Regions from separate parts of the Pseudomonas sp. Q1-7 genome, predicted to be linked through region 1. Evidence: predicted binding sites of a transcription regulator. Region 1 holds the regulator's gene; the other holds the start of a gene.
What was found. Region 1 encodes LexA, which represses DNA repair genes until DNA is damaged. Its sites were predicted from a motif close to CTGTNTNNNNANACAG; they were not measured.
Positions count from the first base shown of each region.

Region 1 (10,547 bases):
CGCAGTACATCAAGAACCCCACCAGCAAGGCGGCCCAGGCGGCGCGCCAGCTGGACGCGAGGCAGCGCCTGTGCCTCACCGGCACGCCGCTGGAGAACCACCTTGGCGAGCTCTGGTCGCTGTTTCATTTCCTCATGCCCGGCTGGCTGGGCGACAACCAGAGCTTCGTGCGCAACTACCGCACACCGATCGAGAAGCACGGCGACACCACGCGCCTGGCTCACCTCAACGCCCGCCTGAAGCCTTTCCTGCTGCGCCGCAGCAAGGAAGCGGTGGCCACCGAACTGCCAGCCAAGAGCGAAATCACCCAATGGGTCGAACTCAGCGATCGCCAGCGCGACCTCTACGAGACGGTGCGCCTGGCCATGGATCACAAGGTACGCGAGGAGATCGACCGCAAGGGCCTGGCGCGCAGTCAGATCGTGATCCTCGAAGCACTACTGAAACTGCGCCAGGTATGTTGCGACACTCGGCTGATCGAAGACGGCAGCGGCCGCTCACGGGGAAGCAGCTCAGGCAAGCTGGACAGCCTGATGGAAATGCTCGAGGAACTCATCGCAGAAGGCCGCAAGGTGCTGCTGTTTTCGCAATTCACCAGCATGCTGACACTGATCGAGGACGAATTGCGCAAGCGCGCCATCGGCTATGTCCAGATCACCGGCGATACCCGCGACCGTCGCACGCCGGTGCAACGCTTCCAGAACGGCGAGGTACCGCTTTTCCTCATCAGCCTGAAAGCCGGCGGCACCGGCCTGAACCTGACCGCCGCGGACACCGTGATCCACTACGACCCCTGGTGGAACCCCGCGGTGGAGCGCCAGGCCACCGACCGCGCCTATCGCATCGGTCAGGACAAGCCCGTGTTCGTCTACAGAATGATTTCGCGCGGAACGGTGGAGGAGAAAATCCAGCAATTGCAAGCGCAGAAGGCCGCGCTGGCGCGGGGCATTCTCGATGGCCAGGAAAAGGAAGGCTGGCGCTTGCAGGAGGACGACATCGACGCCCTCTTCGCGCCCCTGCCGCGATTCGCCTGACACGCGCCGCTGGCAGGTAACGAGGCGTTCCACCTGCCAGCGGCGCGAGTCGCTTCAGCCCTTCATCAGATGAGCCAGGACATTGCGCACCTTGCCGATGCCCTCAGCCAATGCAGCCTCAATCTCGTCCATGGTGATGATGCCTTCGGATTTGCCGGCCGCCGGGTTGACCACCAGCGACAGACAGGCATATGGCAGGCCCAGCTCACGCGCCAAGGCTGCCTCCGGCATGCCGGTCATGCCAACGATGTCGCAGCCATCGCGCTCCAGACGGACGATCTCCGCCACGGTTTCCAGGCGCGGCCCCTGGGTGCAGCCGTAGACGCCGAAATCGCTGTGCGGATAGTCGCAGGCGTTCAAGGCCGCCAGTAGCTTGCTGCGCAGCGCTTCGTCATAAGGATGACTGAAATCGATATGGGTAACGTGGTCCAGCCCCCCTTCGAAGAAGGTACCGGCGCGCCCGTGGGTGTAGTCGATCACCTGATGCGGTACCACCAGGTGGCCGCTGCCCATGGCTGGATGGATGCCTCCCACGGCATTCACCGCGATCACCGCCTGAGCACCAGCGTGCTTGAGGGCCCAGAGGTTGGCACGGTAGTTCACCTGATGTGGCGCGATCCGGTGGGGGTGGCCGTGGCGGGCCAGGAACAGCACATCGTGCCCAGCGTATTCGCCGTGGACGATGCCGGCCGACGGCGCGCCGTAGGGCGTCTCAGGGTTGAGCAGGGCTTTCATGCTCAGGCCATCGAGCTGGGTCAGGCCTGTACCACCAATGATGGCGTAGACGGTCATTTCGGTTCCTCAATCGATCAACTGGGCTTCGCGCAGGGCTGCAACGGCCTGCAGCCAGCGGGGATCCTGGCGGTACTCAGTACCGGGGAAGGCGCGCCGGCGCATCCTCGCCAGGCTGGCCGGGGGCTTGGCGCCCAGGCGCTGCAGACGCGCGAGAGCCAGCTCGGCGGCGGCGCGGTCGTTACACACCAATCCCATGTCGCAACCGGCGCTCAGTGCCGCCTCGATACGTTCGGCGGCATCGCCAACGACATGGGCGCCGGCCATGGACAGGTCATCACTGAAGATGACACCGGAGAATTTCAATTCGCCGCGCAGGATATCCTGCAGCCAACGGCGGGAGAACCCGGCCGGCTGATTGTCCACCTGCGGGTATATCACGTGGGCCGGCATCATACCGTCCAGCTCGGAAGCCAGACGCGCGAAGGGCACCAGGTCGCTCAGGCGGATCTGCTCCAGACTGCGCTCGTCGGTGGGAATCGCCACATGGGAATCGGCCTCCGCCCAACCATGGCCAGGGAAGTGCTTGCCGGTGGCAGCCATGCCCGCCTGGCGCAGGCCACGAATGAAGGCACCGGCCAGGCGCGCTGCGCGCTCCGGGTCGCCCTCGAAGGCGCGACTACCGACCACCGCGCTGCGCTGGTGGTCGAGGTCCAGCACCGGGGCGAAGCTGATATCCAGCCCCACGGCCAGCACTTCGGTCGCCATCAACCAGCCGCACTGCTCGGCCAGTTGCTCGGCATTGTCGTTGTCCGCCAGCGCTCGCATCGCCGGCAGCCGCAGGAACCCCTGGCGCAGGCGCTGTACGCGACCACCTTCCTGGTCGACGGCAAGAATCAGGTCCGGACGAACGGCACGGATGGATGAGCAGAGCTCGCGCACCTGACGCGGGCTCTCGATATTGCGGGCGAAGATGATCAAGCCGGCAACTTCCGGCTGACGGAGGATCTGCCGATCCTCGGCGGTCAGCCAGGTGCCACCGATATCCAGCATCAGGGAACCTTGCATGAAAAATCCTTAAGAGAGGGATGCCATCGCCCAAGCCGGGCAAGGCGCTTCGTCGATGCGCACCGCACAGTGGACGGGCACGCGCTCGAAGAGTTCCAGCACATCGGTATTGCGCAGACGAATGCACCCATGGGAACGGGGTACGCCCATGGGCTCGGTGTCCGGCGTGCCGTGCAAGTAGATGTAGCGACGGAAGCTGTCGACCGCCCCAAGGCGATTGCGGCCGGGTTCGCAGCCGCTCAGCCAGAGGATGCGACTGAGGATCCAGTCGCGCCCCGGGAAGCGCTCGTGCAACTCGGGATCCCAGACTTCACCAGTCCAGCGCCGGCCACGCAGTACCGCCCCTAGGGGCAGGCCGTCACCAATTCGCGCACGAACCTGATGCAGCCCACGGGGCGTGCAATTGGAACCATTGGTTTCGCCGGGACCGTTCAGGGCGGTGGAAACCGGCATGCGCAGCACCAGACGCCCTTCGGCGAACCCGTAGAGCTGTTGGTCGGCAATGGAAATATGCAGCAGATCGAGGTTTTGCATGGGCCGCAAGCTTAGCCGATCGGCTCGCCCGAGCCCATATGGTTTTAAGCCTTGGCTGGTGCCACCGGGGCCTTGCTGCGAGGTTTCAGCACCGCAGCGGCCAGCGTCTCGTCGGTGACGCCGGTTTCAGCGCGCATACCGGCCGCCAGGAAAGGCACCATCAGGCGCATCACCTGCTCGATGGAGGTGTTCACGCCGAAATCATTCTCCGCCATGGCGCGCAGCGCCTTGATGCCCGACATGCTGAAAGCCGCCGCGCCGAGCATGAAATGTACGCGCCAAAACAGCTCCAGAGGCGGCACCTTGGGCGCCGACTCGTTGACCAGCAGCATATAACGACGGAAAACCTTGCCGTAAACCTCTTCCAGGTACTTGCGCAAGTGGCCCTGGCTCTGACTGAATGCAAGTCCGAGCAGACGCATGAAGATCGACAGGTCATTGCCGCTACGCGGTTTTACCGCCAGGGCCTGCTCGACGAGCATTTCCAGCAGTTCTTCGAGGCTGGCCTTGCTCTCGGCCTTGGCTTGGCGACGGTCCAGTTCGCGCTCCAGGCTCTGGCAGAACGGACCGAGAAAGCGCGAGAACACGGCCTGGATCAGCGCCTTCTTCGAGCCGAAGTGATAGTTCACCGCAGCCAGGTTGACTCCTGCCTTGCTGGTGATCAGGCGCAACGAGGTCTCGGCGAAGCCTTTTTCCGCGAACAGCTGTTCCGCAGCATCCAGAATGCGTTCAACGGTTTCCGACTGGGCCATGGCTCCTCCGCCTGACAAACACTTGTTTGAAACATACGTTTCAGCCGGTCAGCTTGTCAAGCCGTACACGCCACCATCCGACGCAACGGTCACCCTCCCAGCCGCCCGATCACGGGAAGCCTCACCTGCTCATAACCCTTCCCGCTTTCCAACCATTCCAGAAAACAAGCATTGCCAAGACTGGATCACTGTATATAATCCCAGTCACTGTATATAAAAACAGAGCGCCGCCATGCTGAAACTGACGCCCCGCCAAGCCGAGATTCTCGCATTCATCAAGCGCTGCCTTGAAGACAACGGGTTTCCTCCGACCCGGGCAGAAATTGCCCAGGAACTTGGCTTCAAGTCGCCCAACGCCGCCGAAGAGCACCTCAAGGCCCTGGCTCGCAAGGGCGCCATCGAAATGACGCCCGGCGCCTCCCGTGGCATCCGCATTCCCGGTTTCGAACCCGGGAACAATGAAGACGACGGCCTGCCGGTGATTGGCCGGGTCGCCGCCGGCGCGCCCATTCTCGCCCAGCAGAACATCGAAGAATCCTGCCGAATAAACCCCGACTTCTTCCACCCCCGCGCCGACTACCTGCTGCGCGTTCGCGGCATGTCCATGAAGGACATCGGTATCTACGATGGCGACCTGCTCGCCGTGCACAGTACCCGCGAGGCCCGCAATGGCCAAGTGGTAGTAGCTCGCCTGGGCGATGAAGTCACCGTCAAGCGCTTCAAGCGCGAGGGCGACAAGGTCTGGCTGATTGCCGAGAACCCCGAGTTCGCCCCCATTGAGGTGAGCTTGGAAAAGCAGGACCTGGTGATAGAAGGTTTGAGTGTCGGCGTGATCCGCCGTTAAAGGAGGCTTTATGCAGTTCCCGCAGTCGCTTGGCCGGTCACAGCTCCCCCTGTTCCACGACGCCATCCTGGCCAATCCCGTAGTGCCGATGCTGACCGATGTCGTGGAAGAACCCGGCCCAGAGGAACCGGAAGCCTTCAGCGAGCTCTCGCTGCGCGGTGCCACCAGCCACTGCCGGAACTTGCTGGCCTCGGTGCTGCGGGAACTGAGCGAAGAACAGGATGCCCGCTGGCTGACTTTGATTGGCGCCCCTGCAGGCCTGACCCGCGACTGGCTGCGCGAATCCGGCCTCAACCGCGAGCGCATCCTGCTCCTGCAACCGCGCGGCGAGCAGAGCGCACTGGAACTCGCATGCGAAGCGTTGCGCCTGGGCCGCAGTCATACGGTGGTCAGTTGGCTGCAACTGGGACAAAAAGCCAAACGCCAACTGGCACAAGCCGCACGCCAGGGCAGCGCCCAGAGCCTGAACATTCAACTGGGCTGAAAAGCAACGGCCCCAGGTGAACACCCAGGGCCGATGACATCAGACGGTAACCGAATCAACGGAAGATTCGGCTCCACACTTCAATGCAGAACGCGTGGTCCGTCGTGATGATCCATATCGCCCTCGGCCAGTCGACCGGCCATCTGCACGCCGACATTCAGCATGGCCTTGGCGACTTCCAGGTGATGCCCCTGGAGAAAGGCTTTGGCATCGGAGGAGAAGTCCAGCGTCACCAACGCCTCCTCGTCATCAGCCCGACGCAGGATAATGCGCCCGTCGGGTAGCTCGACAATTTCCAGAAAGGACGTAGGCATAGGCTTATCTCTCCACGAAAGGCGGCCATTGTACCAGCCAGCCGCCAGCACGCCCTAGTCCGTCGATCAAATCAGCATTCGCTGAGGGTTTCGCGGAAGCGCAAGGCCAGGGATTTCAGATTCTGCCGCCAGGACTCCAGGACCTCCCGCGACAACGGCTCCACCTCCTCTTCCACGCTGACGGCGGTGATCAGCGGCAAGGTCGGATCGACCTTGGCCTGCTTCGGCGCCTGGGGCGGCATGAACAAGGCACCGTATGCAGCCAGCAGCTCGGCCAGCCAGGTCTCCCCCTGCTGTGCCAGCTCGACCAACTCGGCCAGCTCCGGACTCGGTGCCGCCGCCAGCACCTCAGGTGTCAGCAACAACTCGACGCGTGGTGCGCTCGCCTCGGGAAGGCGGTAGTAACCGGCGATCTCATGGCACAGACCGAGCAGCGCACCATAAAGATGGAACAGCGACGCCTCGCGCTCGGATTGCGCCAGCGCCTGGGCATTCATCGCCCTGCCCTCTTCCGCCTTGCGCCAGGACTCCAGTGACAGGCCGGCGAAGAAGAGTTTCTGGTTGGTGCGGGTATACAGCTCATGGGCCATGACGGCGCCCTCCACAAGTGACTCCGGCAGTATATGCGCGCCCGCGGTGGGGCGCGCTGCAGTCGGTCAGCGCTTGTCCTCGACCTTCCACTTGCCGCCGTCGTAGAAGGCGCGCCAACCAGTGGGCTTGCCGTCGACCTCGGTCTGCACGTACTGCTCCTTGGTCTTGCGGCTGAAGCGGATCACAGCCGGACGCCCTTCGGGGTCCTTCTTCGGGGCATCGAGCAGGTAGTGGTATTTGGCATCCAGCTCATCCTTGTGTGGAATCAGTTCCTGCACCAGCGGCGCGCGGGTCTCGCGGTTCTTCGGGAACTGGCTGGCGGCCAGGAACAGGCCGGAAGCGCCATCGCGCAATACATAGATATCATCGACCTTCTCGCACTTCAGCTCGGGCATGCGAATCGGGTCGATCTTCGGCGGCGCCGCCTCGCCACTCTTCAGCAGCTTGCGGGTGTTCTTGCAGCTGGCGTTGGTACAGCCGAAGAACTTGCCGAAGCGGCCCGTCTTGAGCTGCATCTCGCTCCCGCACTTGTCGCATTCCAGGCTCGGACCTTCGTAGCCTTTGATGCGGTATTGGCCCTGCTCGATTTCGTAGCCGGAACAATCCGGGTTGTTGCCGCAAATGTGCAGCTTGCGGGTTTCGTCCAGCAGGTAAGCATCCATTGCGGTGGCGCAGATGGGGCAGCGGTGTTTGCTGCGTAACACGCGGGACTCGGACTCTCCCTCGTCATCGGCAGCGATCTCGTCACCCGGCACCAGATTGATGGTGGCCTTGCATCGCTCTTTCGGTGGCAGGCTATAGCCCGAGCACCCGAGAAACACGCCGGTGGACGCGGTACGGATCATCATCGGACGAGCGCATTCGCGGCAGGGGATATCAGTCAGGGTCGGCTGGTTGGCACGCATACCCTTGTCGGCACCCTCAGCCAGCTCCAGCTTCTTTCTGAAGTCACCGTAGAACTCATCCAGCAGGTGTTTCCAGTCCCGCTCACCCTGGGCGACATCGTCCAGGTGCTCTTCCATGCCGGCGGTGAAGCCGTAGTCCATCAGGTTGGCGAAGCTCTCATTCAGACGTTCGGTGACGATGTCGCCCATCTTCTCCGCATAGAAACGGCGGTTGTGCACCGTAACGTAGCCACGCTCCTGAATGGTGGAAATGATCGCCGCGTAGGTGGATGGGCGACCGATGCCGCGCTTTTCCAGCTCCTTGACCAGACTGGCCTCGGAATAACGAGCCGGCGGCTTGGTGAAGTGCTGGCTGGGGTCGAGCTTGAGCAGCTTGAGCAGTTCACCTTCGCGCATTTCCGGCAGCACGTCGTCTTCGCCCGGCCTGGTCTGCTGCGGCAGAACACGGGTGTAGCCATCGAACTTGAGGATGCGGCCCTTGGCGCGCAGCTCGAATGCGCCCGCGTTGACACTGACGCTGGTGGACAGGTATTCGGCCGGCGGCATCTGGCAGGCCACGAACTGGCGCCAGATCAGGTCGTACAGGCGCTCAGCATCACGCTCCATGCCGGACAGTTGGTTTGGGCGCAGGTTGACGTCGGACGGGCGAATCGCCTCGTGAGCCTCCTGAGCACCTTCCTTGCTGGAATAGACATTGGGCTTGGACGGCAGGTACTTCTGGCCAAACTCGCCCTCGATGAAGCCGCGCACCATGGAAATGGCGTCGGCCGAGAGGTTGGTCGAGTCGGTACGCATATAAGTGATGTAGCCGGCCTCGTAGAGACGCTGAGCCATCATCATGGTCTTCTTCACCCCGAAGCCCAGGCGATTGCTCGCGGCCTGCTGCAGGGTAGAGGTAATGAAGGGCGCGGACGGACGGCTGGATGTCGGCTTATCCTCGCGCTTGGCCACTGTGTAGCTGGAAGCCTTGAGCTTTTCCAGGGCTGCCATGGCCTGGGCTTCGTTCAGCGGCTTGAAGGCTTCGCCGTTCTCGCGAGCCACCTCGAAACGCACCTTGGCGTCCTTGGCCGTTCCCAGGTCGGCATGCACTTCCCAATATTCTTCCGGCACGAAGGCTCGGATCTCGCGCTCGCGCTCCACCACCAATTTGACCGCCACGGACTGTACACGCCCGGCGGACAGGCCACGGGCGATCTTCTGCCACAGCAGCGGCGAAACCATGTAGCCCACCACACGGTCGAGGAAACGACGGGCCTGCTGAGCGTTGACGCGGTTGATATCGAGGTCGCCGGGCTGGGAGAAGGCTTCCTGGATGGCCTTCTTGGTAATTTCGTTGAACACCACACGCTTGTAACGGCTGTCATCACCCCCGATGGATTCCCGCAGGTGCCAGGCGATGGCCTCCCCTTCGCGGTCCAAGTCGGTTGCGAGATAGATGGTGTCGGCATCCTTGGCCAGGCGGCGCAGTTCCTCGATCACCTTTTCCTTGCCGGGCAGAATCTCGTACTTGGCCTTCCAGCCATGCTCGGGATCGACGCCCATGCGCGCGATCAACTGACGCTTGGCCTTTTCCTTGGCGGACAGCGCCGGAGCCTCGGCAGCGGTCTTGCCCCGCTTGGCCGGCTCCTTGGCGGCACTGGCGGAACCGCTGGTGGGGAGGTCACGGATATGGCCGATGCTCGACTTCACCACGTACTGGCTGCCCAGGTACTTGTTGATGGTCTTGGCCTTGGCCGGGGATTCCACGATGACCAGCGATTTGCCCATTGATCGGTCTGTTCCTGATTGAAAAATGTAAAAGGCGGGAGCCGCCTGTCGCGGCACCGCTATATATAGTGGCCAACGCGACGCGGTCAAGCGCGCCCCTGGCCGGTTCCACACCCCTCAGGGGCGTGGGAAGGGGTCAGGCTCGGCGCTCACCAGAGCGAAGCGCGCGATCTGCTCACCATCCACCTGAACCGTTTCGGTGAACATGCTGAGCGGCCGCACCCACAGGCCGTATTCGCCGTAGAGGGCCTGGTAGACCACCAGCGCCTCTTCCGTTTCGGAATGCCGGGCAACACCGATGACCCGGTATTGCTGCCCCTTGTAGTGACGATAGAGACCCGGTTGCAGGCTCATGGTTGCCTCACAGTGATGAATGCAGGCCATCCCGCAAAAGTTGCGCATGGTGCCGTGTGATTCGGCTCGAAGCCAGCCCTTGGACGAAAATTCCTGCGACCCTCCTCCACATGAAAGCAAAAACCGGGGCACAAGGCCCCGGTTTCTCGTCCCGCTCGCGCTTACACGCGCTCGAAGACGGTGGTGATGCCCTGGCCGAGGCCCACGCACATGGTGGACACACCCAGGGTACCGCCGTTCTGCTTCATCACGTTCAGCAGGGTGCCGGAGATACGGGCACCGGAGCAGCCGAACGGGTGACCCAGAGCGATGGCGCCACCGTGAAGGTTGACCTTCTGCTCCATCTTGTCGAGGAGTTTGAGGTCCTTCAGCACCGGCAGGGCCTGGGCGGCAAAGGCTTCGTTGAGCTCGACGAAGTCGATGTCGTCGATGGTCAGGCCAGCACGCTGCAGCGCCTTCTTGGTGGACGGCACCGGACCATAGCCCATGATTGCCGGGTCAACGCCGGCGACCGCCATGGCACGCACCACGGCCATCGGCTGGATGCCGAGGTCCTGGGCCCGCTGGGCGCTCATCACGATCATGCAGGAAGCGCCGTCGGTGATCTGCGAGGAAGTACCCGCGGTCACGGTGCCGCCTTTGGGGTTGAATGCCGGCTTCAGGGAAGCCAGGCCTTCCAGGGTGGTTTCCGGACGAATGGTTTCGTCGAAGTCGAACACCTTCAGGAAACCGTTCTCGTCGTAGCCCTGCATCGGGATGATTTCATCCTTGAACTTGCCTTCGACGGTGGCCTTGTGCGCCAACTGGTGCGAACGCACGCCGAACTGGTCCTGGGCCTCACGGCTGATGCCATGCATCTTGCCGAGCATTTCGGCGGTCAGGCCCATCATGCCGGACGCCTTGGCGGCGTACAGGGACAGGTGCGGGTTCGGATCCACGCCATGCATCATGCCGACGTGGCCCATGTGCTCCACGCCACCGACCACGAATACGTCGCCGTTGCCGGTCTGGATGGCCTGCACGGCGGTGTGCAGGGCACTCATGGAGGAACCACACAGGCGGCTGACGGTCTGGCCGGCACTGGTGTGAGGGATCTGGGTCATCAGCGAGGCCATGCGCGCGATGTTCCACCCCTGTTCCAGGGTCTGGTTCACGCAGCCCCAGATCA
Region 1 covers NZ_CP116304.1:2,476,131-2,486,677, reverse strand. The annotation lists gene PJW05_RS11435 (DEAD/DEAH box helicase) at 1-1,034, shown strand, start outside; gene PJW05_RS11430 (S-methyl-5'-thioinosine phosphorylase) at 1,089-1,826, opposite strand; gene nagZ (beta-N-acetylhexosaminidase) at 1,836-2,834, opposite strand; gene PJW05_RS11420 (L,D-transpeptidase) at 2,844-3,368, opposite strand; gene PJW05_RS11415 (TetR/AcrR family transcriptional regulator) at 3,413-4,120, opposite strand; gene lexA (transcriptional repressor LexA) at 4,353-4,964, shown strand; gene sulA (SOS-induced cell division inhibitor SulA) at 4,975-5,448, shown strand; gene PJW05_RS11400 (hypothetical protein) at 5,529-5,762, opposite strand; gene PJW05_RS11395 (DUF6586 family protein) at 5,834-6,352, opposite strand; gene topA (type I DNA topoisomerase) at 6,419-9,025, opposite strand; gene PJW05_RS11385 (DUF1653 domain-containing protein) at 9,143-9,379, opposite strand; gene fadA (acetyl-CoA C-acyltransferase FadA) at 9,541-10,547, opposite strand, start outside.

Region 2 (10,547 bases), 1.9 Mb from region 1:
AGCGGAGGCCGTCGACGGATGGGGGCGGGACTCTTCCCCCGGGTGGCCGCTGCCTGTCCCCGGTAAGTCTATGCACAATCGCCGAAGGCGCACTGGCCGCGTGTCGCAGCCTTTGGCGACTGGTTGTAGGGCCAGGCCGGGCCGCGAATGCTGGACCGGTCGGTTCCGCGCCGGCCGGCAGCGACCCTCTCCCCCGGCCCCTCTTCCGCAAGCGGTAGGGGGGACTCGCGGCGGCCAGCCTCGCCAGCCAGTTGCCCTGAATCTGTGGGAACGAATTCATTCAGCGGCCCGATAGGGTGGATGGCGCTTTCCCATCCACCAGCGGCGTCAGGCCAGGCAAGGAATCACCCTGCTGTGGGTGGTAAAGGCAGGTCCTGCTTCCACGATCCTGGATCTTTACTCCGGCGCCGTCGCGAGCGCTTCGATCAGCGCCTCGTCGTCGTTGTGCGCATCGTTTACCCGTGTGGATACCGGATGCCCGGCGAAGTCTCCGCGTGCCTGTGCGATGGCCTGCTGCACCTGATCGCCCGGGGTGGCGGGCGATAGCCAGCGGTCGAACTGCGCAGGCGCCAGGATCACCGGCATGCGGGGGTGGAGGGTGCTGATGGAAGGTGCGGCCTCGCGGGTGAGCAGGGCGCAGGAAGTGATGGTCCGGCCGTCCGGGGCGTTCCAACTGGCCCACAGGGCGGCTATCGCCAGCATCGGGTCATTGGGGCTGTAGAGGTAGTAGGGCTGGTGGACCAGGCGTCCGCCGGCATTGCGCACCTGCTGGTGCGGGTGCCATTCGTACCAGCCCCGCGCGGGCAGCAGGCAACGCTGGCCGCGCAGGCTCTGCCGCCACAGGGGCTTGGCGGCGGCCTCTTCGCTGCGGGCGTTGAAGGCCATGCCCGGCGGTTTCAGGTCCTTCCACCAGGAAGGGATCAGGCCCCAGCGGGCCGGCAGCAGTTCCAGCGTGCCCAGTGGGTCCAGGCGCAGCATCGGCACCTGGGTGGTGGGGGCGACATTGAAACACTGGACCCAGCGTCCTGACTGGCGGGCGCCGATGTGCCAGTAGTCCTCGATGGCGCGCTCGGAAGGGCTGACGTAGCGGCCGCACATACCAGGCTCCGATATCGAACATTCCACCAGCATAGGCCCTGGGCCGGAATACGGGACTGCCGCTGATGGCGTCGTGCCTGCATCCATTTGTCGTGAAACATTGCCCAAAAGCGACGAACTGCACGTTTTCAGCGCAAACCCCAGAGAGTCGAGCGCGCGTGCGCCAGTCTCTTCCCCCAGGCCCGTCCCGAGGATGCCGTACAGGACAATGGCGCCACGCCATAGCCGGCCTGCCTGCAACCACTTCAAAAGGATTGAAGTCATGACCCACAAGAACAGTGTCAGATGTGTTGTTGGTTCCCTGGTTCTCGCCGCTTCCACGTCCACCCTTGCCGCCCCGGTGCCTGAAGGCGATGCCTTCGGCGATTTCTGGAGCCCCGGCAAGCCCAATCCCGCCCTCTGCAAGTCGCCCGTGCTGGTGGGGACGCCCCTGGGGCTGCCGCGTTGCCTGCAGGCGGGCAACGTGATGCACCGCCTGAATGAGCTGCAGGACATCGCCAGCCTCAACGACGGCAACCGCGCAGCCGGCCTGTCGGGCTACCAGGCGTCGATCGACTACGTGAAGAAAACCCTGGAACGCGCCGGCTACCAGGTGCGCGTGCAGCCATTCCCCTTCACGGCGTTCTTCCCCAAGGGGCCGGGCACCTTGCAGGCTCTGACGCCGCAACCGGCGAACTACGTCTGGGAGGAGGACTTCAACTACCTGTCGCAGACCGACCCTGGTGATGTGAGTGCTCCGGTGGTGGCGGTGGACCTGTCCCTCGGTGCCGGCAACACCTCTTCCAGCGGCTGCGAGGTGGAGGATTTCGCCGGCTTCCCCAGCGGCGCCATCGCCCTGGTCCAGCGCGGCAGCTGCACCTTCGAAACGAAGGCGGAGAACGCCGCGGCCGCCGGTGCGGCCGGGGTGATCCTCTTCAACCAGGGCAATACCGAGGACCGCAAGGGCCTGGAGAACGTCACCCTGGGCGATACCTACGAAGGCGGCATCCCGGTGTTCTTCGCCACCTACGACAACGGCGTGGCCTGGTCGCAGACCGCCGGCCTGCAAGTGCGCATGGTGGCGGACGTGATCCGCGAGAAGACGCAGACCTTCAACCTGGTGGCCGAGACCCGGCGCGGCAACCCGGACAACGTGGTGATGGCCGGCGCGCACCTGGACTCGGTGTTCGAAGGCCCCGGCATCAACGACAACGGTTCGGGGAGCGCGGCCTTGCTGGAGATGGCGGTGCTGCTGCGCAAGGCGCATCCGCAGAACAAGGTGCGTTTCGCCTGGTGGGGCGCGGAGGAATCCGGGCTGGTGGGCTCGACCTTCTATGTCGACAGCCTGAGCGAAGGGGAGCGGAAGAAGATCAAGGCGTACCTGAACTTCGACATGATCGGCTCGCCGAATTTCGCCAACTTCATCTATGACGGCGACGGTTCCTCCTTCGGCCTGCAGGGCCCGCCCGGCTCGGCCGCCATCGAGCGTCTGTTCGAGGCCTACTTCAGGCTGCGCGGCGAACCCTTCGAAGGCACGCAGATCGACTTCCGTTCTGACTATGCGCAGTTCTTCGAGGTGGGCATCCCCTTCGGTGGCCTGTTCACCGGTGCCGAAGACATCAAGAGTGAAGAGCAGGCACAGCGCTACGGCGGCGCTGCCGGCCAGCCCTTCGACCCCTGCTACCACCAGGGTTGCGACGGCATCGCCAACATCGACCTGAACGCCCTGGAGATCAACGGCGATGCCATGGCCTTCGCCACCAGTTGGCTGTCGTTGTCGACGAAGATCATCGACGACGAGATCGCCGCCGCCCAGCAGCAAGCCAAGGGTGCCGCCAGCCTGCGCGTGCAGTCGGTACGCCAGGCCGAGCGCTGGGGCAAGCACTACATCAAGTAACGCCTGAACCCCTCTGCGCCGGGTGACCGGCGCAGAGCCGGGGCCAGGGCAAGACACGAGCCGATACGAAGCTTCGCCGGCCCATGGCGCGGCAATGCCGGTACGGGCCCATACTGGACAGAGGCGAAATCCTTTAGCCATGAGGGCCGCCTTATGTCTCGCCGACCTGCGGAAACCGGCAGCGTTGCCGCCTGTGACGGGGCCGCGGAAAAGCTGCTGGAGATCGTCCAGCGCACCGTGGCCGAGTTGCGCCCGCAGGCTGCAGAAGGTGTGCGGGTTAGCTTGCACAGCGTGCTGGACCGCGACCTTGGAGTGGACAGCCTGACCCGGGTCGAACTCTGGTCGCGCATCGAGCAGGAGTTCGGCGTTCGTCTGCCGCAGGAGTTGTTCGCCTCGGCGAACACCCCCGCCGATGTGCTGCAGGTGCTGCAACGCCGTGGGCTCCCCGGGCCGCTACCTCCGTCCTTTTCCAGCCCCCTCTCCGCGCCCGCCACGGGCGAGCGGCAGACACCGGACAGCGCGCTTACCCTGGTCGAGGTGCTGGACTGGCATGTGCGCCAGCATCCCCGGCAAACCCACGTGCGCCTGCTGGGGGACGACGAACAACTGGAGGACATCAGTTACGGCGACCTGCAGCGGGATGCCCTGGCGGTCGCGGCCGGTCTGCAGCGTGGCGGCCTGCTGGCGGGGCAGACCGTGGCGCTGATGCTGCCGACCGGGCGTGATTTTCTCCTGGGCTTCTTTGGCATCCTGCTGGCCGGCGGCATCCCGGTCCCCATCTATCCGCCGCTGCGTCTGTCGCAGATCGAGGACCACCTGCAGCGCCAGGCCGGCATCCTGCGCAATGCCGAGGCCAGGATGCTGGTCACCGTCGACGAGGCGAAGCTGCTGGCCCGGCTGCTCCGCCCCCTGGTCCCGAGCCTGGCGCGCATCGCCAGCGTTGCCGAACTGGGCGACGAAGCGCGCGAGTATGTGAGCCCGGCGCGGCAGCCTGACGCCATTGCCTTCCTGCAGTACACCTCGGGCAGCACCGGCCAGCCCAAGGGCGTGATGGTGAGCCACGCCAGCCTGCTGGCCAACCTGCGTGCCATGGGGCGCGCGCTGCGGGTGGGGCCGGACGACCTGTTCGTCAGCTGGCTGCCGATGTACCACGACATGGGCCTGATAGGTGCCTGGCTGGGCAGCCTCTACTACGGATTCAACCTGGTGCTGATGTCGCCCCTGGCCTTTCTGTCCAGGCCGGCGCGCTGGCTGTGGGCCATCGACCGTTATCGCGGCACCCTGTCGGCGGCGCCCAACTTCGCCTATGAGCTGTGCCTGAACAAGCTCACGGAAAGCGAGCTCGAGGGCCTGGACCTGAGCTGCTGGCGCCTGGCCCTCAACGGTGCCGAACCGATCAATCCGACTACCCTGGAGCGCTTTGCCGCGCGTTTTGCGCGCTACGGCCTGGCGCCCGGCGCACTGACGCCGGTCTATGGCCTGGCCGAGGGCACCCTGGGCGTGTCCTTCCCGCCCCTGGGCCGAGGGCCCCTGATCGATCGGGTGCAGCGCGAGGCGTTCCAGCTACGCGGCGAGGCGCTCGCGCCCGCGTCGGAAGACGACGCCACGCTGAGCTTCGTCGCGTGCGGCCGCCCCCTGCCGGGCCACCAGATTCGCATTGTCGACGACCGTCGCGTCGAGCTTCCCGAACGCCGGGAAGGCCACCTGCAATTCAGCGGGCCGTCGACCACCACGGGTTACTACCGGGCCCCGGAGGAAACCGACCGGGTCCTGCGCGATGGCTGGATGGACTCGCTCGACCTTGCCTACATGGCCGATGGCGAGGTGTTTCTCACCGGCCGCGCGAAGGACCTGATCATCCGGGCCGGGCGCAATATCTATCCCTACGACGTCGAAGCGGCGGTCGGCAACCTGGGCGGTCTGCGCAAGGGGTGTGTCGCGGTGTTCGGCAGTCGTGACCCGGCCACCGGAACCGACCGCCTGGTGGTGATGGCGGAGTCCCCGGTGAAGGACAAGGAGGCGCTGCAACGCCTGCGGCTGGAGATCAACCGCAGGGTGGTGGACCTTGTCGGCGTGCCCCCCGACGAGGTCGTCCTGGTCCCGCCCCAGAGCGTGCTGAAGACCTCGAGCGGCAAGATTCGCCGGGCCGCCTGCCGCGAGCTGTACGAGCGCGGTGAAGCAGGGCAGCCACGCCTGGCGCCATGGCGCCAGGTGTTGCGCTTGCTGCTGCAGGCCGCGCGCGGGCATCTCGGCCGTGGCTGGCAGGGGGGGCGTACCTTGGCCTATGCCGTCTATGTCTGGCTGCTGTTCTGGCTGGTCACGCCGCTGATCTGGCTGGGCGTGGCGATCCTGCCGCACCGGAACGGCTGCCGCGCCTTCGTCCATTGGGCGGCGCGACTGTTCATCCGCATGGCCGGGGTGCCGTTCAGTGTCGAAGGGCTGGAGCACCTGCCGGAGAACGGGGCCTGCGTGCTGGCGGCCAACCATGCGAGCTATCTCGATGGCGTCATCCTCTGTGCCGCACTGCCGCCACGGTTCGGTTTCATCGCCAAGCGCGAACTGGCGAGCCAGTGGATTCCCAGCCTGTTCCTGCGCAAGCTCGGGGCCTTCTTCGTCGAGCGCTTCGACCTGCAGCGCAGCGTGGCGGACAGCGCAGCACTGGAGTCGGCGCTGCGGGCTGGCCAGTCGTTGCTGTTCTTCCCGGAGGGCACCTTTACCCGTGAGCCGGGTTTGCGTTCCTTCCACATGGGCGCCTTCGTGCTGGCCGCGAATGCCGCCGTGCCCTTGCTGCCGGTGGCCATCCGCGGCACGCGCACCGTGCTGCGCGACGGCCAGTGGTTCCCGCTCCGTGGGGCGATCCATGTCAGCGTATGCACGCCTTTGCTGGCGGAGGGGCCGGGCTGGCCGGAGTCGGTCAGGCTGCGGGAGGCGACCCGGGCCGCGCTGCTGGAACGCCTGGATGAGTCGGAGCGCACGCTGAGCTGGAGCTGACGGCGCTTTCCGGAAACCTGCCTTCCGTCTTCCCGGATTGACGTAGGGAAGTCTGCACGATTTACTGTATATAAATACAGTATTCGTAGGATTTCCCCCAATGGCCTTGGTGATTGTTCCTGGCCCTTTCGGCAGCCCTTCCCCGGGGCTGCCGTTTTTCTCTTCCGGCAATGGGCCGCGCTGATGGGCGCTGTCGTTGCCCTCGAGTCCCTGTTCAACGAGCGGCGGGTGTGGAAAGGCCAGCCCGGCGCGAAGCCGGCCGGCCGCGACCAGCCCACGGGGCTCGCCGCCCTGGACAGGGTCCTTCCCGGCGCTGGCTGGCCGGAGGCCGCCCTCAGCGAAATCCTCGTGCCGGCGGCGGGGCTGGGCGAGCTGGGTCTGCTCTGGCCCACCCTGGCGCGGCTGACCGCCAGTGCCGAACGGGTGGTGCTGGTGGCGCCGCCGCATATTCCTTATCCACAGGCCTGGCAGGCGGCCGGCGTGGACCTGCGCTGGCTGGCGCTGGTGGAGGCCAGTGGCCGCGACGCCCTCTGGGCCGCCGAGCAGTGCCTGCGCTCCGGCAGCTGCGGTGCGGTGCTGTGCTGGCCGCAGCAGGCCGACGACCGTGCCCTGCGCCGTTTGCAGGTGGCCGCCGAAACCGGCCAGACCCTGGCCTTCGCCTTTCGCCCGCTGGAGGCGGCTCTCAACCCTTCGCCGGCGGCCCTGCGCATCGCCGTCGAAGGCCAGCCGGCGCAGTTGCGGGTGCTCAAGTGCCGGGGCGGCCTGCCACCGGCGGCGCCCATCGCCCTGGCCCGGTGACGCCCGCATGCGTTGGGCCTGCATATTGCTGCCGCAATTGGCGCTGGATGGCGTGCTGCGCGGCCATCCCGATCCCGAGGCGCCCCTGGCGCTGGTCACCGGCACCGCGCAGCGCCGGGTGCTGCGCGCCCTCAACCCGGCGGCCAGGGAACTGGGGCTACGCCCCGGCCAGTCGCTGACCGCCGCCCATGCCCTGACCCGCGCTTTCCGCCTGGTGGAATACGACCCCGCCGCCATCGCGCGCTGGGAGCAATTGCTCGCCGCCTGGGCCTACGGCTTCAGCTCCCAGGTCAGCCTGCACTACCCGCGCTGCCTGCTGCTGGAGGTGGCGTCGAGCCTTTCCCTGTTCGGCCCCTGGCCGCGCTTCGAGGCGCGTCTGCGGCGGGAACTGGCGGCCCTGGGGTTTCGCCATCGCATCGTCGTCGCGCCCAACCCGGCGGCGGCGCGGGTTCTGGCCAATGCCGGCGACGGTCTGGTGGTGACGAGCCAGGATGAACTGCGCGAAGCCCTGGGGCGGATGCCGGTGGAGCGCGCCGGCCTGGCGCGCGATGTCGCCACTGCCTTCATGCGCATGGGGCTGCGTGACCTGGCCCAGGTCGTGGCGCTGCCACGGGAAACCCTGGTCCGGCGCTTTCCCGCCGAGGTACTGCGGCACCTGGACACACTGCTTGGCGAGCGTCACCTGGCCCTGGAGTGCTACCGGCCACCGGACGAGTTCGATGTGCGCATCGAGCTGAATTTCGACGTGGAGTCCCACCAGGCGCTGCTTTTCCCCTTGCGCCGCCTCACCGCTGACCTGGCTGCCTTCCTCGCCGGCCGCGACAGCGGCGTGCAGCGTTTCACCCTCTACCTGGAGCACCGCACCCAGGCCGATACCCCGGTGCCGGTGGGCCTGCTCAGCGCCGAGCGCGAGGCGGCCATGCTCTTCGAACTGGCCCGCGGCCGCCTGGAGCACGTGCAGGTGCCGGCGCCGGTGCGGGCCTTTCGCCTGCAGGCGCGGGACCTGCCGGCCTTCGTGCCGGAGCGCCGCGAGCTGTTCGACGAGCGCCCACAGCAATCCCTGCCCTGGGAACAACTGCGCGAACGCCTGCGGGCGCGGCTGGGGGATGAGTCTGTGCATCGCCTGGCCGCCCGTGCCGACCACCGCCCCGAATGTGCCTGGCAACTGGATGCGGACGGCCCGCAGACGCCGCTCCCGCCCGGTCCGCCCCGCCCCGGCTGGTTGCTGCGGGAGCCGGTGCCGCTGCGGGTGGGCAGTGTGCGCATCCTTGCCGGCCCCGAGCGCATCGAGTCCGGCTGGTGGGACGGCGGTGATGTGCGTCGCGACTACTACCGGGTGGAGACCCGTGCCGGCCAGCGTGGCTGGGCCTTCCGCGAGGTGGGCGGGGAGGGGGAGGGGCCGCTGCTGCTGCACGGCTGGTTCGCATGAGCGCCTACGCCGAACTGCACTGCCTGTCCAACTTCAGCTTCCAGCGTGGCGCCTCCAGTGCCAGCGAGCTGTTCGGGCGTGCTCGGCAACATGGCTACGAGGCCCTGGCGATCACTGACGAATGCACCCTGGCCGGTATCGTCCGCGCCTGGCAGGCCTCCAGGCAAACCGGGTTGCCCCTGGTGATCGGCAGCGAAATGCGTGTCGAGGGTGGGCCACGGCTGGTGCTGCTGGTGGAGAACCTGGCCGGCTACCAGCGCCTCTGCCGCCTGGTGAGCGCAGCCCGGCGGCGGGCGAAGAAAGGCGAGTATCGGCTGCTGCGGGACGACCTGGCCGAACCCGGCGACGGCCTGCTGGCCCTCTGGGTGCCCGACGATGAAGGCGACGACCGCGAAGGCCGCTGGCTGCGCCAGTGCTTCCCCGAGCGGCTGTGGCTGGCGGTGGAGCTGCACCAGGGCCCGGACGATACCGGTCGCCTGGGGCGTCTGCTGGCCCTGGCCGAACGCTGCGGCGTTCCTGCCGTGGCGGCGGGGGATGTGCATATGCACGCCCGTGGCCGCCGCGCCCTGCAGGACTGCATGACCGCCGTGCGCCACCACTGCACGGTGGCCGAGGCCGGGCATCGGCTCTTTGCCAACGGCGAGCGCCACCTGCGTCGGCGCGAGCGGCTGGCCGCTCTCTATCCGGCGGCGCTGCTGGCCGAGTCGGTGCGCATCGCCCGGCGCTGCACCTTTCAGTTGGGGGAATTGAGCTACCAGTACCCCCGCGAGCTGGTGCCGGATGGCTACGGCCCGACCACCTGGCTGCGAGCCTTGAGCGAGCGGGGGCTGCGGCGGCGCTGGCCCGGCGTGGTGCCGGAAAAGGCGCGGATGCTGGTGGAGAAGGAGCTGGCGCTGATCGCCGAGCTGGGCTACGAGAGTTACTTCCTCACCGTGGCCGACATCGTCGAATACGCCCGCAGCCAGGACATCCTCTGCCAGGGACGTGGCTCGGCGGCCAACTCGGTGGTGTGCTTCGCGCTGGGCATCACCGAGCTGGACCCCTGCCAGGGCGGCGCCGAATTCCTCTTCGAACGCTTCATGTCCCGGGAGCGCAACGAGCCGCCGGACATCGACGTCGACTTCGAGCACGAACGCCGCGAGGAGGTGATCCAGTACGTCTTTCGTCGCTACGGCCGGCACCGGGCGGCGCTCACCGCGGTGGTCAGCACCTACCACGGCGCCGGGGCGATCCGCGATGTGGCCAAGGCCCTCGGCCTGCCGCCCGACCAGGTCAACGCCCTGGCCGATTGCTGTGGTGGCTGGAGCGACACGGCCCCCTCGGCGGAACGCCTGCGGGAAGCGGGATTCGACCCGGACAGCCCGGTGCTGCGCCGGGTGCTGGCGCTGACCGGCGAACTGATCGGCTTTCCCCGCCACCTGTCCCAGCACCCCGGCGGCTTCGTGATTTCCGAGGCACCGCTGGACAGCCTGGTGCCGGTGGAAAACGCGAGCATGGCCGAGCGCACCGTGATCCAGTGGGACAAGGACGACCTCGACCTGGTGGGCCTGCTCAAGGTGGACGTGCTGGCCCTGGGGATGCTCAGCGCGTTGCGCCGCTGCTTCGCCCTGATCGAGCGTTATCGCGGCACCCGCTGGACCCTGGCGACCCTGCCCCAGGACGACCCGGCCACCTACGCGATGATCAGCCGCGCCGACACCATCGGCGTGTTCCAGATCGAGTCGCGGGCGCAGATGTCCATGCTGCCGCGCCTCAAGCCCGAGACGTTCTACGACCTGGTGATACAGGTCGCCATCGTCCGGCCGGGGCCTATCCAGGGCGACATGGTCCATCCCTACCTGCGGCGGCGCAACGGGCTGGAAAAGGTGGAGTATCCGTCCGGGGAGCTGCGTCCCGTGTTCGAGCGCACCCTGGGCGTCCCCCTGTTCCAGGAGCAGGTGATGCAACTGGCCATGGTCGCCGCCGACTACACGCCCGGCGAAGCCGACGAACTGCGCCGCAACATGGCCGCCTGGAAGCGTCACGGCGGCCTGGAGCACCACCGCCAGCGGCTGACCTCGCGCATGCTCGCCAAGGGGTATCAACAGGCCTTCATCGAACGGATCTTCGAGCAGATCAAGGGCTTTGGCAGCTATGGCTTCCCCGAGTCCCATGCGGCCAGTTTCGCCCTGCTCACCTACGCCAGCAGTTGGCTGAAATGCCATGAACCGGCGGCCTTCGCCTGTGCCCTGGTCAACAGTTGGCCCATGGGCTTCTACAGCCCCGACCAGGTGCTGCAGGATGCCCGCCGCCACGGCATCGGGGTCCGTCCGGTGGATGTGCGCCATTCGGACTGGGACTGCTCCCTGGAGGCGC
Region 2 covers NZ_CP116304.1:4,420,454-4,431,000, reverse strand. The annotation lists gene PJW05_RS20505 (SOS response-associated peptidase) at 397-1,098, opposite strand; gene PJW05_RS20500 (M28 family metallopeptidase) at 1,361-2,974, shown strand; gene PJW05_RS20495 (AMP-binding protein) at 3,128-5,965, shown strand; gene imuA (translesion DNA synthesis-associated protein ImuA) at 6,149-6,763, shown strand; gene PJW05_RS20485 (Y-family DNA polymerase) at 6,771-8,192, shown strand; gene PJW05_RS20480 (error-prone DNA polymerase) at 8,189-10,547, shown strand, end outside.
Region 2: the regulator LexA is predicted to act here: its motif matches at 6,030-6,045, upstream of imuA (translesion DNA synthesis-associated protein ImuA).